One region of the Enterobacter sp. UPMP2061 genome, then DNA from elsewhere that is predicted to be linked to it. Evidence: predicted binding sites of a transcription regulator. Region 1 holds the regulator's gene; each other region holds the start of a gene.
What was found. The regulator LexA, encoded in region 1, represses DNA repair genes until DNA is damaged. The targets are predictions, from matches to a motif close to TNCTGTATGTACATACAGNA.
Positions count from the first base shown of each region.

Region 2: dinB (DNA polymerase IV) is a predicted target of LexA. The motif match lies at 1,953-1,972, and genes of this name have one in related genera.
Region 3: ACWKXX_RS19645 (YebG family protein) is a predicted target of LexA. The motif match lies at 1,507-1,526, and genes of this name have one in related genera.
Region 4: mutH (DNA mismatch repair endonuclease MutH) is a predicted target of LexA. The motif match lies at 1,693-1,712, and genes of this name have one in related genera.

Region 1 covers NZ_JBSKJP010000013.1:72,817-75,906, reverse strand. Annotated here, with positions in the region: gene plsB (glycerol-3-phosphate 1-O-acyltransferase PlsB) at 1-435, opposite strand, end outside; gene ACWKXX_RS19405 (diacylglycerol kinase) at 590-958, shown strand; gene lexA (transcriptional repressor LexA) at 1,067-1,675, shown strand; gene dinF (MATE family efflux transporter DinF) at 1,739-3,076, shown strand.
Region 2 covers NZ_JBSKJP010000001.1:19,785-22,874, forward strand. Annotated here, with positions in the region: gene nqrE (NADH:ubiquinone reductase (Na(+)-transporting) subunit E) at 1-445, shown strand, start outside; gene nqrF (NADH:ubiquinone reductase (Na(+)-transporting) subunit F) at 456-1,679, shown strand; gene nqrM ((Na+)-NQR maturation NqrM) at 1,682-1,882, shown strand; gene dinB (DNA polymerase IV) at 1,990-3,048, shown strand.
Region 3 covers NZ_JBSKJP010000014.1:16,817-19,906, forward strand. Annotated here, with positions in the region: gene catA (type A chloramphenicol O-acetyltransferase) at 35-712, shown strand; gene ACWKXX_RS19640 (hypothetical protein) at 751-1,065, shown strand; gene ACWKXX_RS19645 (YebG family protein) at 1,180-1,491, opposite strand; gene dmsD (Tat proofreading chaperone DmsD) at 1,602-2,216, opposite strand; gene ACWKXX_RS19655 (dimethyl sulfoxide reductase anchor subunit family protein) at 2,261-3,090, opposite strand, start outside.
Region 4 covers NZ_JBSKJP010000010.1:129,837-132,926, forward strand. Annotated here, with positions in the region: gene ptsP (phosphoenolpyruvate--protein phosphotransferase) at 1-715, opposite strand, end outside; gene rppH (RNA pyrophosphohydrolase) at 728-1,258, opposite strand; gene mutH (DNA mismatch repair endonuclease MutH) at 1,942-2,634, shown strand; gene ACWKXX_RS17765 (YgdI/YgdR family lipoprotein) at 2,763-2,981, shown strand.

The DNA.
Region 1 (3,090 bases):
ACGCAGCGGCGGGTTCTCTTCCCCTTTTTCGCGCCCCGGACGACGGCCAAACATCACCGACACCGGCACCATCTGCACGTCCAGATCGGGGTTGCTGCGGTGCAGATCGAGGTAATCATGGAACAGCTTAATGGACTCTTCTTTCGGCGTGTAATAGGTGAACACGCGCGGCCCGCCATGGATGAACACGTAGCGCGGCAGCAGCGTACCGTCGACTTCCAGCGGTTCAAGCGGGTCAGGTAAATCGTGCGCCAGACATTGAGCGCGAAGCGTCAGCAGGTCTGCCTTCGAGTTATAAGGCAAAACGTACATAATAGGGCGCGACGTATCGAGCCCTAATTCCAGCGCAGGTTCTGCTGGGATAGACTTACTTTTTACCAGGACGCTTAATGGTAAATTAAGTAATTTGTAGTAAATTCGTGGCCAGCCGGACATAAACGATGTAAAGCCTCTGGTTAATAATGCAATTGCGGCGCAAGGATAACAGAAAGCGCGCAAAATTTCTGTTGTTACCCGTCATACTTCAGGTTGCAGCAAAACGCGCTGCGGCTTTAGTTACAGACGCTATTTATCATAAAAGGTTCTTTTAATGGCCAATAATACCACTGGGTTAACTCGAATCATTAAAGCTGCCGGTTATTCATGGAAAGGTTTCCGCGCGGCATGGGTTAATGAAGCCGCTTTCCGCCAGGAAGCGGTTGCCGCAATCGTTGCCGTTGTCATCGCCTGCTTCCTTGATGTTGATGCTATCACCCGCGTACTGCTCATCGGATCTGTCCTTCTGGTGATGATAGTGGAAATTCTGAATAGCGCTATTGAGGCCGTAGTTGATCGAATCGGGTCGGAATTCCATGAACTGTCTGGCCGGGCGAAAGACATGGGTTCCGCTGCCGTACTGCTGGCGATTATCACTGCGGCGATCACCTGGGTCACGCTGCTTTGGTCGCATTTCCGATGAGCCTCGAGGAATAATTAAGTCCCTGGTTTTTTGTGCAGTTTTTGGTTCCAAAATCGCCTTTGACTGTATATACTCACAGCATAACTGTATATACACCCAGGGGGCGGTATGAAAGCGTTAACGACCAGGCAGCAAGAGGTGTTTGATCTCATTCGGGATCATATCGGCCAGACGGGTATGCCACCCACGCGTGCAGAAATTGCGCAGCGTCTGGGCTTCCGTTCTCCTAATGCTGCCGAAGAGCACCTTAAAGCGCTGGCGCGTAAGGGCGTGATTGAGATTGTTTCCGGCGCCTCACGCGGCATTCGTCTGCTTGTGGAAGAAGAGAGCGGTATTCCACTGGTGGGCCGCGTTGCCGCAGGTGAACCTCTGCTGGCGCAGCAGCACATCGAAGGGCACTATCAGGTTGACCCAGGCATGTTCAAGCCGAGCGCCGATTTCCTGCTGCGCGTTAGCGGAATGTCCATGAAAGATATCGGTATTCTGGATGGCGATCTGCTGGCGGTACACAAAACGCAGGATGTGCGTAACGGGCAAGTCGTGGTGGCGCGCATTGATGATGAAGTGACGGTTAAGCGCCTGAAAAAACAAGGCAATACCGTGCAGCTTCTGCCTGAAAACAATGAATTCTCCCCGATTGTGGTAGATCTCCGCGAGCAGAGCTTCTCTATTGAAGGGCTGGCGGTCGGCGTTATCCGCAACGGTGAATGGCTGTAATCTCTTCCTGACAGGCTGTAGTTCCTCTACAGCCTGGCCTGTTTTCTGATTCCGGTAATTTCCATGGCATTGCTAACTTCTGCCGATAAGGCGTTGTGGCGTCTTGCGCTACCGATGATTTTTTCCAATATTACCGTTCCTCTGCTGGGGCTGGTGGATACGGCGGTTATCGGGCATCTCGATTCGCCGATTTATCTTGGCGGCGTCGCGATCGGCGCAACGGCGACCAGCTTCCTCTTTATGCTGCTGCTTTTTCTGCGCATGAGTACGACAGGCCTGACGGCCCAGGCGTATGGTGCAAAAGATCCCCTGCGTCTGGCGCGTGCGCTGGTTCAGCCGCTCATTCTGGCATTCGGTGCCGGCGCGTTAATCGTTCTGTTGCGTACGCCGCTGATTGATCTTGCGCTCCATATTGTAGGCGGCAGCGATGCCGTACTGGAACAGGCCCGGCGGTTCCTCGAAATTCGCTGGCTCAGCGCGCCCGCTTCACTGGCAAACCTGGTCCTGCTGGGCTGGCTGCTGGGCGTGCAGTACGCCCGCGCGCCGGTGATCCTGCTGGTGGTGGGCAACCTGCTTAACATTGTGCTCGATCTCTGGCTGGTGATGGGGCTGCACATGAACGTCCGGGGCGCGGCGCTGGCCACGGCGATTGCCGAGTACGGTACGCTGCTGATCGGTTTGGGGATGGTCTGGCGCGTGCTGGCGATGCGCGGTATCACCCTGGATCTGCTGAAATCGGCCTGGCGCGGCAACATTCGAAAGCTGCTGGCGCTTAATCGCGACATCATGCTCCGTTCGCTTCTGCTGCAACTCTGCTTTGGTGCATTAACCGTTTTTGGTGCGCGTCTTGGGCCTGAGATCGTTGCCGTCAACGCAGTGCTTATGACATTACTGACCTTTACCGCTTACGCGCTGGATGGTTTTGCTTACGCCGTGGAGGCGCATTCAGGGCAGGCCTATGGCGCGCGTGAAAGCGGCCAGTTACGTGAGATCTGGCGTGCTGCCTGTCGTCAGGCGGGCCTGGTAGCGCTGGTCTTTGCACTGGTGTACGCCTGTTTTGGTGGGCATATTGTCGCGCTACTCACCTCGTTGCCCGCGCTACGTGAGCTGGCCGATCGCTACATCCTCTGGCAGGTAGTATTACCGGTGGTGGGCGTGTGGTGCTATTTGCTGGACGGCATGTTTATTGGTGCGACGCGAGGGGCGGAGATGCGCAACAGCATGGCCGTGGCGGCGGCGGGGTTCGGCCTGACGCTGCTGACCCTGCCGTATCTCGGTAATCATGGTCTGTGGCTGGCGCTGGCGGTGTTTCTCTCACTGCGTGGCCTTTCGCTGGCCGTTATCTGGCATCGTCACTGGCGAAACAATACCTGGTTTCCAGCCCCGCACGATATATCGTAACGGTTAAAGATTCC
Region 2 (3,090 bases), on a different contig from region 1:
TTCCGTTCCCATTAACAACCTGGTATTCAACTTCGTGCTGCGCGATGGCGCGCTGGTGGAGGGGGTTGATCTTAGCTTCCTGAACTTCATCACCTTTATCGGAGTGATTGCGGCGCTTGTTCAGATCCTAGAGATGATCCTCGATAAATACTTCCCGTCGCTGTACAACGCGCTGGGGATCTTCCTGCCGCTGATCGCCGTGAACTGCGCCATTTTTGGCGGCGTCTCGTTTATGGTTCAGCGCGATTACAACTTCAGTGAATCGGTTGTGTATGGCTTCGGTTCCGGTATCGGCTGGATGCTGGCGATTGTCACCATGGCGGGGATCCGTGAAAAAATGAAATATGCCAACGTACCTGCGGGGCTTCGTGGCTTAGGGATCACCTTTATCACCACCGGCCTGATGGCGTTGGGCTTTATGTCCTTCTCCGGTGTGCAGCTATAAGGGCTAACAGATGGAAATTATTCTTGGCGTGGTGATGTTCACGCTGATAGTACTGGTGCTGTCAGGGCTGATCCTGGCGGCGCGTGCGAAGCTGGTCAATTCCGGGGATGTGATCATTGATATCAATGACGATCCGCAGAATCAGATCCGTACCCCGGCAGGGGATAAGCTGCTTAACACGCTCTCCGGCAACGGGATTTTTGTCTCGTCTGCCTGTGGCGGCGGTGGCTCCTGTGGCCAGTGCCGTGTGACGGTCAAAGAGGGCGGCGGTGATATTCTGCCAACGGAACTGTCGCATATCACGAAGCGTGAAGCGAAAGAGGGATGCCGTCTGGCGTGCCAGGTCGCTGTGCGCCAGAACATGAAGATTGAGCTGCCGGAGGAGATCTTCGGCGTGAAAAAATGGGAGTGCGAAGTTATCTCTAACGATAACAAAGCCACGTTCATCAAAGAGCTCAAGCTGCGTGTCCCTGAAGGGGAGAGCGTCCCGTTCCGTGCGGGTGGGTATATCCAGATTGAATGTCCGGCACACACCGTCGCGTATGCTGACATCGACGTGCCCGAGGAGTACCGGGCAGACTGGGATAAATTTAACCTCTTCCGCTTTGTTTCCGAGGTAAAAGAGCCCGCGCTTCGCGCCTATTCCATGGCTAACTATCCGGAAGAGAAGGGCATTATTATGCTCAACGTGCGTATCGCCACGCCGCCACCGAATGTGCCTGATGCCCCTCCTGGCGTCATGTCGTCGTATATCTGGTCCCTCAAGCCTGGCGACAAAGTGACGATTTCCGGCCCGTTCGGCGAATTCTTTGCCAAAGATACTGACGCGGAGATGGTCTTTATCGGCGGCGGTGCGGGTATGGCGCCGATGCGTTCGCATATTTTTGACCAGCTCAAACGACTTGGCAGCAAGCGTAAGATCAGCTTCTGGTACGGGGCGCGTTCACTGCGCGAAATGTTCTATGACGATGAGTTTGAACAACTGGCGCGTGATAACCCTAACTTTACCTTCCATGTGGCGCTATCCGATCCGCAGCCGGAAGATAACTGGACAGGCTATACGGGCTTCATCCACAACGTGCTGTATGAAAATTACCTCAAACAGCACCCGGCACCGGAAGACTGCGAGTTCTATATGTGTGGTCCGCCAATGATGAACGCCGCCGTGATTAAGATGCTAAAAGATCTTGGCGTGGAAGATGAGAACATCATGCTTGATGATTTCGGAGGCTGATTATGCTGACTTTTCTGGCGACCTTTGCGGTGTTTGTGCTGGTGATCTTCGGCATGTCCTTAGGCTGGATCATCAAGCGTAAAAGCATTCAAGGCAGTTGCGGAGGCATCTCTTCCATCGGAATGGAAAAAGTGTGCGATTGTCCGGAACCGTGCGATGCGCGGAAAAAGCGGATGGCTCGCGAGCAGCAACGCATTATTTAGTCTTCCAGGTCGGGTAAGGCAACGCCGCCACCCGACAATTCCTGCGCGCACTTCTCAACCCTCATTTGTTTACTGTATACTTATCCAGTAATAAGTGAGGGCTTACTATGCGCAAAATAATCCATGTCGATATGGACTGCTTTTTTGCCGCAGTGGAGATGCGTGACAACCCGGCGCTGCGGGATATTCCGATCGCCATTGGCGGCAGCCGGGTTCAGCGCGGTGTCATCAGCACCGCCAACTATCCTGCTCGCAAATACGGTGTACGCAGCGCCATGCCGACAGCGATGGCGCTGAAACTGTGCCCGCATCTCACTCTTTTGCCCGGACGTTTTGATGCCTATAAAGAAGCATCGAGCCACATTCGGGAGATCTTCTCCCGCTACACCTCACTGATTGAACCGTTATCGCTGGATGAAGCCTATCTGGATGTCACCCACAGCGTGCACTGCCACGGCTCCGCCACCCTGATGGCGCAGGAGATCCGCCAGACTATTTTTAACGAGCTGAACCTGACGGCATCGGCAGGCGTCGCGCCGGTCAAATTTCTCGCCAAAATCGCCTCCGATTTAAATAAGCCCAACGGCCAGTACGTCATCACTCCGGAAGAGGTTCCGGCGTTTTTAAGGACGCTGCCGCTCAGCAAAATCCCCGGCGTGGGCAAAGTCTCCGCCGCGAAGCTGGAAAGTATGGGGCTACGCACCTGCGAAGACGTTCAGCGCAGCGATCTGGCGCTGCTGCTTAAGCGTTTTGGCAAGTTTGGCCGCGTACTGTGGGAACGCAGTCAGGGCATTGATGACCGGGATGTGAACAACGAACGGCTGCGTAAATCGGTCGGCGTTGAACGCACGCTCAGCGAAGATATCCATGACTGGACCGAGTGTGAAACCATTATTACGGAACAGCTTTATCCTGAGCTTGAACGACGCTTACTGAAGGTCAAACCGGATCTGCTTATTGCCCGACAGGGCATCAAACTGAAATTTAACGATTTTCAGCAGACGACGCAGGAGCACGTCTGGCCACGCCTCAACAAAGAGGATCTTATCGCGACGGCGAAAAAGGCGTGGGAAGAACGGCGGGGCGGACGAGGGGTGAGGCTGGTGGGGCTGCACGTCACCTTGCTGGATCCGCAGCTGGAGCGTCAACTGGTGTTGGGACTGTAGATTACGCTAATCGTAGGCCCGGCAAGCGTAGCGCCGCCGGGC
Region 3 (3,090 bases), on a different contig from region 1:
ATTTTATATAGCGCAGCTCAACTAAGGCTCTGAAATGACAAAAATAATGCCAGAATATACGTTAGTTGACTTATCACGTTGGGCAAGAAAGGAACACTTTGAAGTATTTCAGGGCTTTGCTCAATCTACATTTAACCAAACGGTTCAGCTGGACATTACCGTGCTGCTAAAGCATATCAAAGAGGTTGGCTGGAAATTTTATCCTGCGATTATTTCCCTTATTTCTGACGTCGTAAACCGGCATCCGGAATTCCGTATGGCCATGAAGGATGATGAGCTTGTAATATGGAATGAGGTTCATCCAAGCTATACCCTTTTCCATAAAGAAACGGAGACATTTTCATCGTTATGGAGTCATTACGATGGAAATATTCACCATTTTCAGCGCGTTTATGCAGAAGATGTTGCCCGCTATGGCAATATCCTTGCTTACTGGCCTAAAGAAGAGTCCCGGGAGAATATATTCTTCATATCGGATATTCCGTGGGTCAGCTTTAGCAGTTTCAACGTCAACGTCGCTAACATGCGGAATTTTTTTGCGCCCATGTTCACGTTTGGAAAATACTATAACCAGGATGGAAAGGTCTTGTTGCCTTTCGCCGTTCAGGTCCATCATTCTGTCTGTGACGGTTTCCATGTGGCCAGGCTGATCAACGAGTTACAAGAGTTGTGTGATAATTTACCGCACCATTCAGAGGCGCTCAACGTGTGATTCACGTGTTTTTAACATACGCCTGACGAGGGGAAATAATGGAACCGAATTTTACGCCAGAACAGATTGAAATGATTAACCGCATTGTTTTCGAGCAGATCGAGATCATGCATGAGAAAGTAGCTGAAATAATCGCAGATACAGAGACGGTGGCGCATCAGCGCCTGAAGGATAACGGGATCACTACGACAGATTTCTATCCTGCAAATAAAAACTTCCTGATGATGACCCTTGTACAGGATCTGATAGATAAAGTGCACGGGGGCGATAAGGACCTGGCCAAAACAATGATAACCATGGAAGCAAAAAGGCTGAATATCAGCGTAAACGTTGAGGCGGACAAATCAAGATAACAGGACGTATTTTCAGGGTTACGGTTGATGAATATAAGGTTCAGCCGACCTTAATAAAGCCGCGAGCCGTTTCCGGCCCGCGGCGGCAGAACAGGTGATGAGACGTTCTGACGATCAGGCGGCTTTGACGGCCCGGATTTTTTTGCTGCTGTCCGCATCTGATGCTGTTTTATCCGTTTCAGCATTGAGCTCGGGAAGCTTGCTGGTACGCAGGATATGCTGCACGGACTCTTTCTGCTCGGCGAGATAAAGACCAAGGTTCTCCGCCTGCGTTTCATCCATCTGCATTCCGCTTTGCAACAGCCAGTCGGTAAACGCTTCTGCCATATCGAGCAGCTTGTCGTGAGCGTCAGCCTCTTTCTTACTGGCAAATGTCATTTTTTCTTCACCTTTTCTTACGACAACAAATTTTGTTTCAACAGCCATTGTGCACCCCCCGTATACTGTAATTATATACAGTATAGCAGTTGTGACGTTGTGTTGCAGCAAAAATGTGCGAGCCTGGCCTGCACAACGGGTGGACAAGCCAGGTGCTGTTATCGGTACAGCGTTTTTTCGGCAATCGGGATCAGCAAAGTGGACTGCCATTCCGCCAGCGTCAGCTGGGCAAGTTTACCCAGCGCGGTGTAGAACGGATGGGCCGCGTTTTCAACGAATACGCTAAGGAAACGCGTGCTCCATGGCAGCAGATGCCAGGCAAGAAGCTGGTCGCGTTCTGTTTCGCGACCGTTCTCGGCAAGCCATGCCGCCAGCATCAGCAACGTTCCGAAATGATCTTCGGGCTCATTCTGCTGCATCTCAAAGGCGATATGGTTTTCACGCATCCACTGACGCAACGCGAGGGTCGAATCGCCAAACAGCACGGACTCGCGATCAAGCCAGACCGAGCCCCACGGGGGGGCGGGCAGGGCATACGGGCCAATAAACAGACGCTGCCAGGCGTCTTTCAACGCTTCATCCGATGGGGTCTTAAACATACTGGCGACAGGCAGCAGATTTTCCTCCGCCAGCGGCCAGTCCTGAACCCAGTCACCTGCGGTCAGGGCACTCACCAGCGGCGCGGTCTGCTCGCTGTCTGGAGCGAAATAAAACAGCGCGCCCAGTACCCGGGCGCTGAACGCGAACGATTCGCGGTGTGAGACGTCATTCATTACAACTTTCCTTACTTGCGCGCGGGTAGCCCCGCGCACCTGTGTTAACCTGCAATTGCTAACCCTGCGGTCATATGCAGACCATAAAATAGCCCACGACCAATCAGTTCACCCAGCGCCACCAGCACGACACCTGCAACCAGGCCGAGCGTTTTTGGCTCCTGACGACGAATCAGCGGGCAGATCCAGCAGCCTAAACCCGCTGCCAGCAACGCGATGCGCCATACCTGAAGCGAACCATAATCCGGAAGCAGGGCGTTAGCCTGCTGGATGGAACTCTGTATCGTCCCCAGCGTATTGCTTTGCAACACGACGACCGCCACGCAGACGATAAGTGCCAGTGCGCTGACTGACGCGGCAAGAGTACTTTTGAATGTCACGTTTGCAACGCGCAGCAGCAGCGCGGCCAGCAGAGGACCAGCCAGAACCATCGTCAGGAAGAAGCTCAGCGTGGTGTAACCCGTATACCAGGTCGGGACAGTCTCAATCTGATAGACCCGGGTCATCGCCCAGACAAAAACGATGCCCAGGATCTGGCTGACAACCAGCCAGATTTTGCCCAAAGCTGGGGGCATTTTACCGATAACCGACACCAGCCACCAGAAACCGCCCACGGCAAAGAAGATCGAACCCGCCGCGATCTCATTACTCAGCGCTGACGCGCCCACGCGGTTAAGCGAGTTGAAGGCACGCAGCGGGGAGCCAAGATGCAGTACCGAGGCCATAAACCCAATACCCATTACCAGCCAGAGAAAAAACAGGCTGCGCACGATGCGCATTCTGGCCTTGTCATCATTTTCCTTAAGCCAGACGAAGCCCATCACGATTAACGCGCCGGCCACGCACTGCCCGAAAACGGTGAAGATCACCAGCG
Region 4 (3,090 bases), on a different contig from region 1:
CCGTCTCTTTTTGCGCGCCAGCGGCAAAGCGTTTGCTGTAGCGACGAAACTCATTCGCCGCCTCTTCCAGCGCAGCGGTAAGCCGTTCGCGCTCAAGCGCTTCATCCAGCGTCGAGGCTTCATAGACCTGCTCCATCAGGGGGAGCGTGGCATCCATCCAGCCTTCGGCAATCGCGACGCCCGGCGAGGCCGGAAGCGCGCGGATGCGGGTATGACGATACTGCCCAAAAAGGGCTGCCAGCTGAGACTGGGAGAGGATCGCAGCCATCTGCGTTGCCAGCGTGACGAGGAAAGACTCCTCGCTTTCGTCGTACTGCCGCAACTCTCGTTGCTGGACAACAAGCACGCCAAGCAGTTGACGGCGCTGAATAATCGGCACGCCAAGGAAAGCGCGGAACCGCTCCTCTTTGACGGAAGGGATATATTTGAAGCTGGGATGTTTTTGCGCATCGGCAAGGTTGATTGGCTCCGCCAGTCGCCCGACCAGGCCAACAATACCTTCATCAAACGCGAGCGTGACGGTGCGTCCCCGTGGTTTTTTTAAACCGCGGGTTGCCATCAGGTAGTAGCAACGTCGGTCATGGTCGGCCAGGTAGACCGAACAGACCTCGGTTTCCATCGCAAGACAGATGTCCGTCACCAGAATATTCAGCGCCTCGTTGAGGCGAGGCGCACTGGCAACCTTTTCAACTATTTCTCGCAAGCGGGTGAGCATGATTTGCGTAGCTTAACCTCTTTTACGTCGCCAGGCAGGTGCGCTCTGTGGCTTCGGAGGCGTCTCCTGAAGCTGCATCACGACACTTGCGAACTCTTTCATCACCCTACGATATACATCGCGCTTAAATGACACGACCTGACGAACCGGATACCAGTAGCTTACCCAGCGCCAGCCATCAAACTCTGGCGTGCTGCTGGTTTGCATATTGATATCTGAATCGTTGCCCACCAACTGCAAAAGAAACCACTTCTGTTTCTGGCCGATACAAACCGGCTTTGTGTCCCAACGCACCAAACGTTTCGGTAACTTGTAACGCAACCAGTTGCGGGTCGAAGCCAGGATGCGAACATCTTTTCGGCTTAAACCAACCTCTTCAAACAGCTCCCGGTACATCGCTTGTTCTGGGGACTCTCCGGGATTGATCCCGCCTTGCGGGAACTGCCAGGAGTGCTGACCATATCGCCGGGCCCACATCACCTGGCCCTGACGATTACAAATTACTATTCCTACGTTTGGGCGGTAGCCATCGTCATCAATCACCGGACTACCCCAAACTAAATCTGATATATGAATGATTGTTTCACACTACAGGGAGGCGGTAAACCACTCTCTTACAGGCCTGCAACCTAATAACATTTGAATAACTCACAATTTAGTGCGGAGTTATAAACAGATGCGGGCGACAGAGACCATTTTTATTCACCTTTTCTGTGGATATAGTTGTGAAGAAGTGCGGAATTACCGATGAACAACCTTGTAGCCCGACGAGCCGCCAATTTACCCCGCTTATAATAAATCATTTAAATTCATATGATTATATTGAAATTAAGGGTATCCAGGGCGATAAACGTGACGATCATCACATCAAAGATCCTCCTGCTGATGAAAGATCGAACAGCGTCGGTTTTATCCACAGTTTGTGCCAATAAGTTAGGCACAATTTGTGTGAAAATTCGATTTTCATCGCACGTCAAGGCTGTAAATTGAAACAGTAGTGGCAGTTATTCCCAGTTATCCCATTTTTCTGTGGATAACATGGTGTAAGATCCTGTTTATTGTCAGTGACCAGAATTGCACAACCTGTTTTTTAGCCGCCGCGGGACGGATTATATTCTAAAAAAGATGATATAAATCATCCACATGGAATAGGTGCACAGAAAAAGGTAAACTCTGTCCACAAGGGATAAAATATCAGCTCATTTTTTAATCAAAAGGTCGTTAGCATGCATTCTCTCGCCCCACTGCTCTCTCCTCCCGTCAGTGAAGCCCAGTTGCTCCAGCAGGCACAACGCCTGGCAGGCTATTCACTGGGCGAGCTGGCCGTGATGGCGGGGTTGACGATACCTAACGATCTAAAGCGTGATAAGGGCTGGATCGGCGTGTTGCTGGAACGCTGGCTGGGCGCAAGCGCGGGCAGTAAACCCGAGCAAGATTTTGCGGCGCTGGGGGTGGAACTGAAGACGATCCCCATCGATAGCCAGGGACGGCCGCTGGAAACCACCTTTGTCTGCGTTGCGCCGCTCACGGGTAACAGCGGAGTGACATGGGAAACCAGCCACGTCAGGCATAAGCTGAAGCGGGTGTTGTGGGTACCCGTTGAGGGCGACAGGCAGATCCCGCTGGCTGAGCGTCGCGTTGGCGCCCCGCTGCTCTGGAGCCCGAATGAAGAAGAGGAGAGACAGCTTTCCCAGGACTGGGAAGAGCTGATGGACATGATTGTGCTGGGACAGGTTGAGCGTATCACCGCCCGGCATGGCGAAGTGCTGCAACTTCGTCCCAAAGCCGCCAACAGCAAAGCGCTCACTGAAGCGGTAGGCGCACAGGGCGAACCGATCCTGACGCTGCCGCGCGGTTTCTATCTTAAAAAGAATTTCACCGGGGCGCTGCTGGCACGCCACTTCCTGTTGAAAACATAGTTTTTTACCAATTTTGCGCTCCGGCTAACATAATCTCCTCCTTTTTAAGATTTCCCCCCTTTCACCTGTCGTAATATCAGGTTATTACTACACTATGATTTGATACGAGCCAGGTGAGGATGAGAACGATGAAAAAATGGGCAGTAATTATCTCAGCAGTCGGTTTAGCGTTTGCGGTATCGGGTTGCAGCAGCGACTATGTCATGTCAACGAAAGATGGTCGTATGATCCTGACCGATGGCAAACCCGAAGTCGACGACGATACCGGTCTGGTGAGTTACCGCGATCGCGAAGGCAATCAAATGCAGATTAATCGCGACGAAGTCTCCCAGATCATCGAGCGTTAAACAGATAAAGGTCAGTAGCTTGCTGGCCTTTTTGATTTTTTCCTTCCCCTTTTGCCTTCCCTCTGCCATGTTTATATTCCTTTGTCGGGAGGTTCCTGACGCAGTCTGT